DNA from 2 places in the Cetobacterium sp. ZWU0022 genome. Region 2 is predicted to be linked to the other one. Evidence: riboswitches for the same ligand, from Rfam matches in the RefSeq annotation. Region 2 holds a riboswitch; the other holds the start of a gene.
The links. A riboswitch is a leader RNA that binds a small molecule or an ion and turns the genes downstream of it on or off. The one in region 2 is predicted to bind thiamine pyrophosphate.
Positions count from the first base shown of each region.

Region 1: linked by a shared signal. The riboswitch ahead of thiD (bifunctional hydroxymethylpyrimidine kinase/phosphomethylpyrimidine kinase) and the one ahead of tenA (thiaminase II) in region 2 are both predicted to bind thiamine pyrophosphate.

Region 1 covers NZ_JRJZ01000117.1:79,861-88,055, forward strand. Annotated here, with positions in the region: gene L988_RS09430 (carbohydrate porin) at 1-975, shown strand, start outside; gene malQ (4-alpha-glucanotransferase) at 1,057-2,556, shown strand; gene L988_RS09440 (hypothetical protein) at 2,587-3,099, opposite strand; gene L988_RS09445 (ATP-binding cassette domain-containing protein) at 3,211-3,822, shown strand; gene L988_RS09450 (ABC transporter permease) at 3,822-4,601, shown strand; gene thiM (hydroxyethylthiazole kinase) at 4,627-5,451, opposite strand; gene thiD (bifunctional hydroxymethylpyrimidine kinase/phosphomethylpyrimidine kinase) at 5,444-6,250, opposite strand; TPP riboswitch at 6,336-6,433, opposite strand; gene L988_RS09465 (hypothetical protein) at 6,455-7,069, opposite strand; gene L988_RS09470 (amidohydrolase) at 7,156-8,195, opposite strand, start outside.
Region 2 covers NZ_JRJZ01000089.1:6,402-14,596, reverse strand. Annotated here, with positions in the region: gene L988_RS07735 (MATE family efflux transporter) at 1-320, opposite strand, end outside; gene L988_RS07730 (ABC transporter substrate-binding protein) at 370-1,353, opposite strand; gene L988_RS07725 (ABC transporter permease) at 1,353-2,093, opposite strand; gene L988_RS07720 (ATP-binding cassette domain-containing protein) at 2,080-2,793, opposite strand; gene tenA (thiaminase II) at 2,795-3,448, opposite strand; TPP riboswitch at 3,540-3,629, opposite strand; gene L988_RS07710 (single-stranded DNA-binding protein) at 3,644-4,069, opposite strand; gene polA (DNA polymerase I) at 4,218-6,965, shown strand; gene whiA (DNA-binding protein WhiA) at 6,977-7,879, shown strand; gene L988_RS07695 (bifunctional riboflavin kinase/FAD synthetase) at 7,890-8,195, shown strand, end outside.

The sequences.
Region 1 (8,195 bases), on a different contig from region 2:
AGCTATTCTGATAACTCTGGTTCTGGAAATGATGGTTGGGGAGATTCATCTATTCAAGCTAGACAAGTTTATGTAGAGATGGGAAATCTTCCAACTTTTACAGGAGCATTTAAGGATTCTACAGTTTGGGCTGGTAAAAGATACTATAACAGAAGAGATATTCATATAACTGACTACTACTATACAGATTTATCAGGTACTGGATTAGGAGTTGACAACATTGCTCTTGGAGAAGGTAAATTAGGATTTGCAACAGTTGCAAGAAATTCTAGTGTAGGAGATGATCAAGATATAGTTGGTTTAGTTACAAAATACTCTATCGGTAACTTCGAGTTTGATCTAGTTGGAGCAAAATCTCAAGATAACGAAGATGAAAATTCTAGTTTAGCTAAAAATGGATTCCAAGGATTTGCACAATATAACTTAAATAGTTACTATGGTTTAAATGGTTTCTCTAAATTCTATGGTCAAATTGGTTCTGGAATTGGAGCTACTTGGGGACTTGGTTCTCTTGGAAATGCTACTGGAAACTATAAAAAAGCTACTTCATATAGACTTGGAACTTGGGGACTTACTAATTTAAACGAGAAATGGGATTTATTCACAACTTTATATGGTCAATATGATAATAAACCTGAAGATAGAGATCTTGATTTATATAAAAAGAATGGTTTTGAAACTGCTTTTGTAGTTAGACCTGTTTACAAAATAAATAATAACTTTGAACTTCAATTTGAAGGTGGAATAGGATATACTGAATCTAACTTCTCTGATGATACAGATTCTAACGGAACATTCTACAAATTAACTTTTGCCCCTACACTAAAACTTGATTCTAATCAATTCTGGGCTAGACCTGAAATTAGAGCATTTGTTACATATGTAGGTGGTGAAACTCAAGATACAGCAAATAACAAAGAAAAATATAATGATGACAACATCAGAGTTGGAGTTCAAGCTGAAGTTTGGTTCTAACACTTAATTAAATTCTTTATTGCTCTGGGTATTTTCCCCGTAGATACCCGGAGCTATTAAATCTAAAAGTGAGGTATTTTTATGAATGAAAGATCTAGTGGTATCCTTTTACATATAACATCGCTACCTGGAAAATATGGAATAGGTGATTTTGGAAAGTGTGCCTATGAGTTTGTTGACTTTTTAAAAAATAGCAATCAAAAATATTGGCAGATTCTTCCAATGGGAGTAACAGGATATGGAGACTCTCCCTATCAATCTTTTTCAGCTTTCGCTGGAAATCCATATTTTATTGATTTAGACTCATTCGTTGAGATGAATATTTTAAAAAACGAAGATTTAAAAACTTTAAAAGAATTAAATTCTATTTCTGAAATTCAGTATGACAAATTATACATAGAAAGATATTCAGTTTTGAGATTAGCTTTTGAAAACTTTAAAAGTCATACCTCTTTTACTTTGCTAAAAAGTTTTAAAAATAAAAACTCTTGGTGGTTAGATAACTACTCTCTTTTTATGGCTATAAAAAATAATTTCAATGGAAAATCATGGTTAGAATGGCCGCGAGAATATCGTTTCAGATATAAAAAAACTTTAAAAAATGCCAAAGAAAAATTTAAAGATGAAATTGATTTTCAAATATTTCTACAATTTTTCTTCTATAAACAATGGGATGATTTAAAAAAATATGCGAATAATAACAAGATAAAAATAATTGGAGATATTCCTATCTTTGTTGCTACAGATAGTGCTGACACTTGGGAAAATCCTAAGATGTTTGAGTTTGATAAAAAACTACAGCCTAAAAAAGTTGCAGGATGTCCTCCAGATGCTTTTAGTAAATATGGTCAACTTTGGGGAAATGTTCTTTATAATTGGAAATATATAGAAGAAACTAATTTCAATTGGTGGATTAAAAGAGTTAAAAGCTGTTTTAAACTTTATGATAAAGTTAGAATAGATCACTTTAGAGGCTTTGAATCTTATTGGGCTATTCCAGCAAAGGCTAAAACTGCTCAATTTGGTAAGTGGGAAAAGGGACCTGGTATGAAGCTTTTCTATGCTATAAAAAAATCTTTAGGAGATTTAGATATAATTGCAGAAGATTTAGGTTTTTTAACTCCTAAAGTTTATAAACTTTTAAAGGATTCAGGTTACCCAGGAATGAAAATACTACAATTCGCTTTTGATTCAAGAGAGGAAAGTGATTATCTTCCTCATAAATATCCTAAAAAAAGTGTGGCTTATACTGGAACTCATGATAACCAAACAGTTACCGGATGGTATAAAAATACAAATGAAAAAGATAAAAATTTTTGTGATGAATACCTTTCAAAATTTCTAACTTCTAAAGTAGAAAACAACAGCTCTATAAGTTGGAAATTTATAGAAGCACTTTGGAGCTCAAATTCAAATCTTACTATAGCACCACTACAAGATTTCTTAGATTTAGATGATGAAGCTCGAATGAATACTCCTTCTACACTAGGAGGTAATTGGATTTGGAGAATGAACAAATCTCTTCTAACAAAAGATTTAGAAAACAAACTATCGGTGCTAACGATAAAACATAAACGTTAAGTTAAAAAAGTGAGGCAAACCGTTTAAGCCTCACTTTTTTAATATTAAGTTTATGTGATTCTCAGAATTCTCCATTTCAACTATACTAAAATCTGTGAATCCAATTAAATCAATTAACTCATTCTCTGTAAAACAAGTATACCATTTTCCATTTTCAAAACAATCCTCATTTCCTGTTCTAAAAGATAGATATAGCAATCCTTTTTCAACTAAAACTGAATACAATCTATTCAAAACATAATAGATATCCAATCTGTCTAAATTCAAAAGCGTATCCAATGCCCAAATCCCTATAAATCTTTCTGTTTGCTTTAAACTATTCATAAGTTTTATCACACTTTCTTTTACTATTCCTTCATAATTTTCATCTCCAAAATGAAGTCGAGTATTTTCTGCTTTTAAATGCTCTATATTATGTCCTTTTTCTCTAAAAAAATCATCTAGAAAATCCTCTTTAGGCTTCAAAGTTAAAACTTTTCCATGCTTCATTAACTTTCTCTCAAATTTATCTAATTGTTGTAATTTTATATTTGTCTTATCCATAAGAAACCTCCTTTTTATTTAACTCTCCCTATATTTACATACAAAATTTTATTGTTCTTTCCTACCTTTATATGCTAAAATCCTTATGAAGTTTTTAATTCAGGAGGAATTATGATTAAATTTAAAAATATCAGTTTAAAATTCAACGAAAAAATTATTTTAGATGAATTTAGTCTAAACATCAACAAAGGAGAAAAAGTTTTAATATCTGGAAAATCTGGAAAAGGAAAGAGTACCCTATTAAAAATATTACTTGGTTTTAACTCTCCTAATTCAGGTGAAGTTTTTTTTAACGATATCGAATTGACTGAAAAAACTATTGATAATATAAGAAAATATTTAGGATATATGCCTCAATCTACACCTTTTCTAAATGATAATGTCGAAAAAATAATAAATAATATTTTTAATTACAAATTAAATGCTAAAAAAAAATTAGATTATGATAAACTTTTTTACTTTTTCAATCTCTTCCATCTTGAAAAAAATATTTTAAGCAAACATATAAACGAGCTTTCAGGTGGAGAAAAACAGCGATTGGCTTTTATAATAACAATTTTACTTGATAGAGAAGTTTGGATTTTAGATGAAATAACCTCATCTCTAGATCAAGAAATGAAAGAGAAGGTAACTGAATATATTTTAAATAGTGATAAAACAGTTATTTTAGTTTCACACGACCACACTACATCATTAGAAAAATTCAGGAGGGTTACATTGTAATGGCACAAGATATTTTTTTACCTAATTTACTATATTTTGGATTTTTTTTAATTCCTATTTTTTTCATTATGAACTACTTAGAGATCAATCAAATCTCTAAGGTTATAAAATCACTATCTAGAATGTTTATACAACTTATGCTTGTAGGAGCATATCTACACTATATTTTAGTTTTAAACAACCCCTTAATTAATATTGCCTATCTTATATTTATGAGCAGTGCTGCTACAATAACAGTTATCAGGGATGTAAAGATACACAGTTTAAAATTTTTCTTCAGTACTGCTATTGCAATAATTACACCGTTAATTTTAAATCTTTCTCTTTTTTCTATATTTCTTTTAAAATTGGAAGATAAGTTTAACGCTATGTATCTTATTCCTCTCTCTGGAATGATTTTAGGAAATACTGTGAATGGGATGATTGTAACAATTAATGATTTTCTTAAAAGCATGAAAATAAATGAAGAGAGTTACCTTTTATCTTTATCTTTTGGAGCTACGAAATTTGAAGCACTTAAACCTTTTATTTCTAGTGCTGTTTCACTTGCATTTAGACCATCTGTTGCAAATATGGGAAATGTTGGATTAGTCTCTCTTCCTGGGATGATGACTGGTCAAATATTAGGAGGTTCACTTCCTATTGTAGCTATCAAATATCAAATTGCTATTATGACAGCTCTTTTTGTTTCAAGATTTTTATCTTCATTTTTACTTATGATCTTCTGCTCAGTACAATTTTTTAATGGTTACTCTTTATTTACTCAAAATAAAAAATAGATTTAAATATAAAAAGCTACCAAATTTAATTGGTAGCTATTTTACTTTCTATCTCTAACATATCTTGATTCATATTTGAAATATTATTTATTATCGAAACTTTCAATTCACCTGTCCCTCTATAATTTTTAGATGCAAGTTCACCAGCAATTCCCATACACAATACTCCACCTAAAGCACTTATAAAAGAGTTGTTATCTGCACCTAAAAAGGATCCTATCAGTGATGAAATCATACATCCAGTACCCGTAACTAATCCCATAGAACTACTTCCATTCATAACCTTAACTACATTTTCTCCATTTGATATATAATCAATCTTTCCAGTTATCGCTATAGTTGTTGATAATTTTTTTGCAGCTAACACAACGATTTTTTCTCCACTTTCTTCATTTTCTAAAGAATCTACCCCTCTACTTCTAACATCCATTCCCAAAAGACATTTTATCTCAGCCATATTTCCCTTTATAACTGTAAATTCTACCTCTTTTAATAGATTTTCTACCAATTCTCTTCTTGCCTTTGTCGCTCCTACTCCCACTGGGTCTAAAACTATAGGTTTTTTAAGTCTATTTGCTATTCTTCCAACTTCAATGGCCATATCTCTCATACTTTTATCCATTGTTCCGATATTTAAAACAACACTTGAAGAAAACCCTATTATCTCTTCAATCTCATCTATACAAAACGACATCAGTGGAGACGCTCCTATTCCTAAAGTAATATTTGCACAGTCATTTATTGTCACTGTGTTTGTTAAATGATAAACTAAAGGAGTTTTATTTTTTATTTTTTCCAATCCCCTAATAACTTCAATTATTTTCTCCTCTTTTAATCCCTGCTTATTCAAAATCTACACCTGCCTTTTTATATAAATCTATAAAATGACCCACGGGTCCCACTCCCTCTCCTATTGAAAATGAATTTTTTATAGCTTTGCTTATATACTCTTTTCCTAATCTAACCGATTCCTCTACTGTTAATCCCTTTCCTATATAAGATGCTATTGTAGATGACAGTGTACACCCTGTTCCGTGTGTATTCTTTGTTTTAAATCTTACTCCTTCAAATTTTACGATTTCATTGTCTTCTGTTATCAGAATATCTGTACAGTTGTCTTCTCTATGTCCACCTTTTATTAAAACATTTTTAGAACCCATAGATTTTATTATTTTTCCGGCTTTTATCATATCCTCTTCAGTTTCAATTTTTATATTTGATAAAACTTCAGCTTCTGGTATGTTTGGTGTTACCAATGTTCCAATCTCTAAAAATCTTTTCAATGCTTCTATGGCATCCTCTTTTAACAAATAATATCCACTTTTAGAAATCATAACTGGATCGATAACTATATTTTTAGCTTTTACATCTTTTAATGTTTCATGAACTATATTTATTATATCGCTGCTCGAAAGCATACCAATTTTTACTGAACTTACAGCTATATCTTCATAAATAACTTCGATCTGCTTCTTTATAATATCTGTATCAATCTCTTGAACGGCAAAAACACCCTTTGTATTCTGAGCTGTAATAGCTGTTATTACACTCATCCCATATGTTCCTTGAGCACTCATAGCTTTTAAGTCCGCCTGAATCCCTGCACCTCCACATGAATCAGACCCTGCAATTGTTAAAATATTTTTCATTCCAACCTCCTATTTATGTATAAAAAAAAGCTACCCTTAAGGGTAGCTCGAATTCATAGTTATCAACTAAAAGATATATCAGCTAATACTGTTTTCGCTACTTCCCTACGTCGGTATTAACCGTATCAGGTTCAAAGGGTCAGTCTAAACTTCTCAGCCAATAAGGCTCCCCTAGTAAACTTTTATTCTCTTAATCACACTATACTATATTCTATTTCCATTGTCAACCATTGCCATCTCTTTTAACTTTATTCTATAGGCATCGATTCTTTTCTCCCAGCCTTTTCCGTACTGTTCCCAGCTGTTTAAACTTTTATAATAAGCTATTCTTTCCTCAGTTATAAGGTCAATAAATTTTTCATGATCTTGAACAGAGTTAATAACTTTTATTGTTTTACTACCCAAAACTCCATCTACTACAATAGCTTCTGATGGTCGATATCTTTTCAATGCTCTTTGAGTTATAACTGCTCCTGCATTGTATCCTCCATTGAAGAATATATCAAATATCATCATCTGTGAATACGAATGTTTAATTTCATCTAATCTATAATCGATTAGTAAGTGCTCTGCTATTTCTCTTGCTTGCTCCTCTGTTAAAGTTTTTATTTCATAATCTTTTTCAAATTTTTTATTATAATCTAATAGTAAAAAATTTCTTATTCCATATTTTGAAAGTTCCTTTTGAGTTCTTACAAGCTTATCCCCTTCGTGAGATAGGACCTCACTTATTATAATCTCCCTAATCCTTGTATCATCATATCCAAAACCTACTGTTGAATATAATAATGTGATTAAAATGACAAATTTTTCTAGCATACTTTAATCAGTTTCCTCCCTGTATATTAAAATAGTTTTATAACTTTTTTAAGCAGGGATATATTATAACATAATTTTTACTAAATTTATAGAGTTTCTGCTATTTTTTGAACTTTTCCTTTAAAATTGTTTAATTCCTTTGAATTTTTTTCTAAATCCACTGTTTTTATTCTCTTATCTTCTACAATTACTTTTCCATTTACAATAACTGTATCTACATTACTAGCATTAGCTGAATAAACTAAAGCTGAATACGGATCAAATATTGGATTCATATTTACAGACTTCGTTTCTATTACAACTACATCAGCTAATTTTCCAATTTCTAAGCTTCCTAACTCATTTTCTCTATGAATCGCTCTTGCTCCACCAATTGTGGCCATTTCTACAGCTTTTAATGGTGGTAGTGCAGATCTATCTTTTGTATCTAATTTGTGTAACTTTGCTACATACCCCATTTGACCAATTATATCTAGTGTATTTCCACTCATAGGTCCATCTGTTCCTAATCCCACTCTCATTCCCATATCGTGCATTTTTAATGCTGGTGAAATTCCTTTTGCAGATTTTATATTAGCAACCATATTATGTGCTATTCCTATATCTCTCTTTTTCATTAATTCGATATCACTATCAGTCACAAATATATTATGAGCTGCTATGAATCTCTCATTTAATAATCCTAACGAATCTAAATATTCTACAGGAGTCATTTTAAAGTCTTTTTTTATTCTATCAAACTCTACATCAGTTTCTGCAACGTGCATTGACACTGGCACATTATATTTTTCAGATAACTCTTTTATTTTTAATAACTCCTCTTTTGTTACTGTATGTGGTCCATGTGGTCCAAATCCTGGAGTAATTAATTCATCATTTTTATATTTCTCAACAAAAGCGACTGCTCTTTCTAATGTTTCACCTTTCTTTTGTCCATCGGCCGTTGGATATTTAATTATATTTTGAGTCATCACTCCTCTTAATCCAACTTCTTTAACAGCTCTTGCTGCATCATCTTCAAATAAATACATATCAACCATAGTTGTTACTCCACCTAAAGCCATTTCTGTAGCTCCATGTCTTGCTCCTAAATAAACCATCTCTGGGCTTACCATTTTATTCTCTA
Region 2 (8,195 bases):
AGAGCGGCAGGAATTCCTAAAATTAAACTTTGACTCATGCCATCTCGAGCCTCAGAGTAGTTTTTAGCTCCGTATGCTCTACTAACCATAGCTGTAGTTCCAACACTTATAGCAAAGAATATTGGTATTACAGTTAAGATAGGTGCAGTTCCAAGTCCTACTGAAGCGATTGCTTCGGGACCTAGTCTTCCAACCATGATTAAGTCGAAGAAGCCAAGTAATGTTTGTACGAACATATCGACAATAGTAGGTAAAGCAATTGTAAAAATTGATAAAATCTCATTTTTGTTTTCTCTCCATAAAGAGCGAAGTTGTTTCAAAATAATCCCTCCAAATTTTCATTCTAAAGGGTATTATATATTAAAAAAACTAAAATTGATATATAAAATTTTTAGCAGGTAATTTTCTTTGAATAATACCATTTTCATATAACCAGTTTATATTATTTTCCCAAATATTTTCATTTTGATCTAAGAATTTGGCATTTTCAGTTTCCATAATTGGCAACAGAATCTCTAAGCTTTCTTTCTCAACAGTTTCACTCAGAGGAAACTGTTCTACAGCTTGTTTTGAAAGTAAAAGTTTTAAAGCTTCTTCGGGGTTGTTTTGCACGTCGTAGAATCCTTTTCTCATAGCCTTTAAAACTTTTTCATAGCTGTCTTTGTTTTGATTTAAAAGTTCTTCATTTGCAACTAAGATAAGTTCATAAGCTTGAGGAATACCAAAATTATCTATTAGGAAGTAATTTATATCAATTCCCTTCTCTTTTATAACAGGAACCTCGTGATTAACCATATTTCCGATTGTAAAATCAACTCTATTTGTTATCATTGCAGTTAGAAGCTCAAAGCCAACATCGATTATTTTTAGAGATTTAGGGTCTAAGTTTTTAAATTTCATCATAGAGTTAAGGTATGTTTCGGACAAGATACCACCGCTTGTTCCAGCAATTTTATTTTCAAAATCTTTAGGAGATGTTATATTTTTTTCTTTTAAAGAGATAACTGTATTTACAGATCTTTGAAGAACAGCTCCAAAAGATTTTATAGGAACATCTTCGTTTGTTTTCGCTATAACGACACTATTTAGATAAGATATTCCAATATCAGCTTTTTTTGCAGCTGGTAAAGTTAGAGAATCAGATGGCGAAGATGGATATATAATATTAAGTTTTATTCCTTCCTCTTCAAAATATCCCTTTTCAATTGCAGTATATAAAAAAGAGTGAACAGCATTAGGATACCAATCTAAAATTATAGAAACTTCTTTCAAATCTTTAGTTTTTTCTGAATTTTTTGAGTTACAACTTAAAAATAGAGTTGTTAAAATAAATAAAGTCAGTAGTTTTTTCATTATTTTCTCCTCCAATGTAAAATTTTATTTTCTAAACTAGTAATCATTCTAACCAAAATAATTGCTAAAAGAGAGATGATTACAATAGGAGCAAATACTCCAGCTCCATCAAGTTGAGACATCATTCTTTTACTGAAATATCCAAGTCCAGAAGTAGCTCCAAGCCATTCACCAATTGCAGATCCTATTAAAACTAAAGGAACACTCATCTTTAAAGCTGAGAAAAAATTTGGAAGTGCTCTAGGTAGTTTCAGTTTGAAGAAAATCTGTATTTTTGTAGCTTTTAAGCTTTTGAAATAATTAATCTCATCTTTTTCGATGTTTTGGAATCCGTTGTATATAGTTATGGTTATTGGGAAAAATGAGATTATTACAGAAACAATAACTTTACTCCAAATAGAATAACCAAACCATAAGATGAAAATAGGTGCTAAAGCTGTGATTGGAATAGTTTGACTCGTGACAATCAAAGGATAGATCGAGTCATAAACTATCTTATTAAAATCCATAGCAATAGCCAAAGTAACTCCTAATATTAAAGTCAAGATAGATGCAGTAACGGCTATTGTTAAAGTAGCGGGTAGATGAGTCAAAAAAAGACTCTCTTTTAAAGTCCATATTTTAATAAGAATATTTAAAGGAGTTGGAAGAATATATGCTTTATTTATAGCTTTTCCTAAAACCTCCCAGCACATAAAAAATATTAGTATAGACAGTGTTCCAGGATTAAATTTTTTCATTGTCAACTCCCTTCACAGATGTTAGAATCTCTTTTTTTAACTTTGCTTTTTCCTCAAATGTCATATTTTTAGGAACTGTAAACTCATCAAATGATGAAATTGGTTTTTCCTTACAAACTAATATACGATTAGATAAAAACATAGCCTCGTCAATATCATGAGTAATAAAGATCATACTTTTTTGAAGAGTAGTTAGACTATTTAGAAGCCACTTTTGTAAATCTTCACGAGTGATGGCATCAAGAGCAGAAAATGGCTCATCTAAAAGTAAAAGCTCTCCTTTGTTCATAAGAGTTCTTATTAAAGATATACGCTGTTTCATTCCACCAGAAAGTTCATCTGGATAGTTGTCAGCATAGGATAAAAGATTAAATCTTTTTAAAAGATTTAAAGCGTTTTCTTTTTCTTTAATCAGATCACCCTTTTCAATCTCAATTGGAAGAAGAATATTTTGAAGAATGGTTCTCCAAGGTAGCAAAGTATCCGACTGAGGCATGTACGAGATACTATTTATAGATATATCTCCGTTAGTTGGAGTTTCAATATTTGCTAAAAGTTTTATGATGGTTGATTTTCCACAACCACTGCCACCAACTATACTGATAAGTTCGTTATTCTTAACATTAAATGATAGATTTTTTAAAATCGGAAGTTCATCATTATAATTAAAAGTAAGATTGCTAACATTAAGAATATCCATTTTAATGAGACCCCTTATATGACATATCCCAGAATTTATACTCGTAGATACTACAGTTGATAAATATAGTTTTTAGATGCTCTTTCTCTTCTTCAGAGATATTTGCACAATATTTTTCAACAATTTCAATATTCCAATTTGTAAGTTCTTCATAGGTAGATGATGAATATGTTTTAATCCAATCCCCATAAAAATCTTGCTCGATTCCATAAAGTTCTTTTAATTTATCACCAATCATTTTATAACTCCACATACATGAAAGAGCAGCAACAGCAATCTCTTTTATATCTCCACAATGTGAAACTGAAAGCATATAACTAGTGTAAGATACATTATCTAAAGTTGGTTTCACTCTCGAAATATCCTCTTCAGTAATGCCTAATTTTTTCATATAAACTCTATGTATTCCCATCTCAGAGTTTAAGATTCCATCTGTAAGTTTTGCAAACTTTTTCATATCATTTTCATTTTTACTTTTTATAACTCCTAGAGCAAAAAGTTTTGCATATTCTAAAAGGTATAGGTAATCCTGAATAATATAAAACTTAAATTTTTCTTTGTCTAAACAGTTTTCTCCAATCTCTTTTACAAATGGATGCTCGTAGTAGCTATCCCAAATATCTTTTGCACTTAAATATAACTCTTTTGAAAACATAAAATCCTCCTGTAAAATTCTTTAAAATAAAAAAAGCTATTTTCCAAAAAATTAGGAAAATAGCTTTTAGAACACAATTATAGAAGATAAATGTGTGTTAAGACTACTTCCCTACGCTAGTATTAACTAGATCAGGTTCTAAGGGTAAAATCTCAGCCCGAAGGCACCCCTAGTAGTTTATAAATTATTTAATTATTAGAACGGGAATTCGTCCTCATCGAAAGATGATCCACCGAAGTCATCTTTTGATGGTGCCTCAGCAGCTCTTGGTGCTGAGTATGATGGTGTTGGTGCGAAGTCGTTTGATGGAGAAGCCTCTCCTCTTCCTTCAACAAACTCCATACTTTCAACTAGTACATCGTAACTAGTTCTTTTTTCTCCATTTACTTCATATCTATTCATTTGAAGTCTACCGTTAACAGCAACTTTTCTTCCTTTTCTTAGGTACTCACCAATAAGTTCAGCTGTCTTTCCGAAAGCGACACAGTTGATGAAATCTGCTTCACCTTTAGAAAAAGGTCTGTCAACAGCTAAGCTAAATCTTGAGTAAGCTTTACCACTTTGTCCAAATTTAAGTTCAGGATCTCTAGTTAAACGTCCGATTAATACAACTAGATTCATAAATACCTCCTATATTTTAGTTTATACATTCAAATTATAACAGAAAAATAGAAAAAATAATATTTATTTATAAAATAATTTTTTTTATAAAGGTAGTCTGTATGGTATAATAATATGAAAAATGTAAAAAGAATGAAAGGGGATAAAGATGAAAAAAGCAGTTTTATTAGATGTAAGTGCAATAATGTACAGAGCTTTTTATGGAAATCTTAATTTTAGAACTAAAAATGAGCCGACAGGAGCAGTTTATGGATTTATAAATACACTATTAAGTGTAATAAACCAGTTAGAACCTGATTATATAGGAGCTGCGTTTGACGTTAAAAGAGCGACTCTAAAAAGAAGTGAGATGTTTAAGGATTATAAAGCAAAAAGAGATGCAGCCCCTGAGGATTTAGTAGTTCAAATTCCAAGAATAGAGGAACTTTTAGATTGTTTTGGAATAAAAAAATTTAAAATAGATGGCTATGAAGCAGATGATGTACTTGGGAGCTTGGCTAAAGATTTAGCAGCGAAAGGAATTGAGTCGTATGTGATAACAGGAGATAAGGATTTATCTCAAATTTTAAACGACCATGTAAATATAGCTCTTTTAGGAAAGGGAGATGGCGGAGGTTTAAAAATACTTAGAACTGAAGCAGATGTAATCGAACAGCTAGGTGTAAAACCAGATATGATACCTGATCTGTTTGGATTAATTGGAGATACGAGTGATGGAATACCGGGTGTTAGAAAGATAGGGTCAAAAAAAGCTATACCTATGTTAGAAAAATATGGTCATTTAGAGGGAATATATGAAAATATAGATTCGTTAACAGAACTTCCAGGGATTGGAAAATCATTAATAAATAATTTAATTGAAGATAAAGAGATGGCGTTTTTAAGTAGAGAGTTAGCTACTATCCAATATATACATTTGGATTTAAAAGATGAAGAGTTAGAATATAAAAGAGATAATGTAAGATTGCTGGAGTTCTTTAAGATGTTAGAGTTCAAATCTCTGATAAAAAAGTTAGGACTTGAAAATCTAGTAAATACAGAAACTTCACAAATCTTATCTGAAGAAAAAACTGAACCACAAATGACATTGAATATAGAGCCAGAGAAAGAGAAGGTTGTAGCTTCGACTCCGGTAAGTGGCGGAATGCAGTTAGGATTATTTAATTTTACAGCTCCAGCCCAAACAACAGTTTCGGATGAAAAAGGATTTTTCGTTTTAAAAGGTGAAGAAATTTTTAAAAAGTTATCTTCTAATGAGAAAGTAGCAATCTATCTAGGAGATAAAGGAGTAGCAGCTTCTTTAAAAAGTAGAGATTACTATTTACCACTAGATGATAGTGAGAGTATTGACTCGTTTAAAAAACTATTAGAATCAGATACTCAATTTATATCTTACGGATTTAAGAATATTTTAAGAAAAGGTTACTCTATAAAAAATATGGAGTTTGATACAATGTTAGCCTATCATCTTTTGACATCTCAAACTAGAGAAGAGATTGAGGTTATGTTAAGAAATGTTATAGAGGAAGATGTTGAGAAATATTCAGATGTATTTGGAAAAACCAAAATAGATGAGATATCAAATGAAGAGTATGGGAAATTTTTAGCTAAGAGAACTCGAGGAATGTTATTAGCATATCCAGAGCTTTTAAAAGAACTAAAACATAATAATCTATACGAAGTACTGAAAGAAACAGAGATGCCTCTAATAAAAGTATTAGCAGCTATGGAGATAGAGGGAATAAAAATATGTCCAGAATATTTTGCAGAGTATAGCTCTGAATTAGAAAAAAAATTAGAAGGTTTAACTAATAAAATATATGAGGAAGCAGAAGGTGAGTTTAATATTAACTCTCCAAAACAATTGGGCGAAGTTTTATTTATCAATCTAAATATCCCACCTGTAAAGAAAACAAAAACAGGATTCTCAACAGATAGTGAAGTTTTAGAAAAATTAGATGAACAAGGTTATCCAATAGCTAAATATATTTTAGAATATAGAAAGTTAAGTAAGTTAAAATCGACATATGTAGATCCACTTCCTAAGATGGCAGATGAGAACAATAGATTACATACAACATTTAATCAAACAGGAACAGCAACAGGAAGATTGTCATCATCAGATCCGAATCTTCAAAATATACCTGTTAGAACAGAAGAGGGAATGAAGATAAGAGCTGGTTTTGTAGCTAAAGAGGGCTGCGTACTTTTAGGTATAGATTACTCTCAAATCGAATTAAGAGTTTTAGCGGAGATATCACAGGATGAAAACTTGATAAAAGCTTATGCTGAAAACTTAGATTTACACAGTTTAACCGCTAGAAAATTGTTCCAATTGTCAGATGAAGAGAGTGTATCGAGAGAGCAAAGAGATGCCGCGAAAACAGTAAACTTTAGTATAATATATGGAAAAACAGCATTTGGATTATCTCAAGAGTTAAAGATAACTCCGAAAGAAGCTTCTGATTATATCAGTAGATATTTTGAGCAATATCCTTCAGTGAAGCATTTAGAAAAAGAGATTATATTGTCTGCTGAAGAAAATGGATATGTTGAAACATATTTTAAAAGAAAAAGAATAATAGATGGAATCAATTCAAACAATAGAGTTATAAAAAGTCAGGCTGAAAGAATGGCTGTAAATACAGTTATCCAAGGAACGGCTGCTGAGGTTTTAAAAAAGGTTATGATAAATTTATACAATCTTTTAAAAGATAAAAATGATATTCATATGTTACTTCAAGTACACGATGAACTTATATTTGAAGTGGAAAAAGATAAAGCCTTAGAGTATAAAACTGAAATAGAGAAAATAATGAGAGAAAGTATAAAATTCTCTAAAGTAAAACTAGAGGTAAATAGCTCTATAGGACAGAATTGGTCTGAAACAAAGTAGGAGGAAAGATTGTGTCGTATACTTATAAAGTAAAAAATGAGATACTTCATAGGTGTGAACTATCAGAAGATGAAAAGTACGCTGAAATAAGAGCGATACTCTTATTGAAACACGCCATAAATGAGAATAGTATAGAGTTAAAATTAGAAAACAAAGAGATAGCAGAAAGAATATATTCAATGCTGAGAGAGTTAACAAAGTTAAAGATATTTATAAAGTTCTCTAAAAGTAAAAAATTTGGAGAGCATAATACATATGTAATAAATATACCATCTCAACCGGGTGTAAAAAAATTTGTAGATGATTTAGATAAATATAGTTTACACAGTGATAACACAGATGAAACAATAGAAAAAGGATTTATAAGAGGAATGTTTTTGGGATGTGGATATATAAAATCTCCTGAGAAAGAGTATGCTTTAGATTTTTTTGTAGATAATGATGAGTTAGCTGATGATCTGTATAATCTTTTAATAAAAATGGAGAAAAGAGCATATAAAACCATCAAAAGAAATAAACCTTTAGTTTATATGAGAAATGCCGAAGATATTATGGATATAATAGTTTTGATAGGATCGATGAAAGAGTTTTATAACTATGAAGAAACTACTATGATTAAAGATTTAAAGAATAAAACCATCAGAGAGATGAACTGGGAAGTTGCTAATGAAACGAAAACATTAGACACAGCTAGAAAACAGATAAAAATGATAAATATAATTGGAAATAGGATGGGATTAAATAATCTTAGTCCTGTTCTTGAAGAGATTGCCTTTTTGAGATTGGAAAATCCAGAGGCTTCTTTACAAGAGTTAGCAGAAATAATAGGAATATCTAAATCTGGAATAAGAAATAGGTTTAGAAGATTAGAAGAGATACATAATGAACTTTTAGAAAAAGAGAGAGAAGCATAAGGGGAGTACTATGAAGATAATAGACGATATTTTGCTAACTGAAGAAAAATTTGGAGATGTTTATGTTGCTATAGGAGCTTTTGATGGGATTCATATGGGTCACAGAGAGTTGATATCTAAAGCTGTCGAAAAAGCAAAAGAAAATGGAGGGAAATCGGTAGTATTTACCTTTTTGAATCATCCTTTAGAGATTACAAATAGCATTAAAGCACCTAAATTGATAAGTTCTTTAGATGAAAAGATTCATATAATAAAATCTTTAGGTGTAGATTATTTAATTTTACAACCTTTTACTAAAGAGTTCTCAAGTATGAGT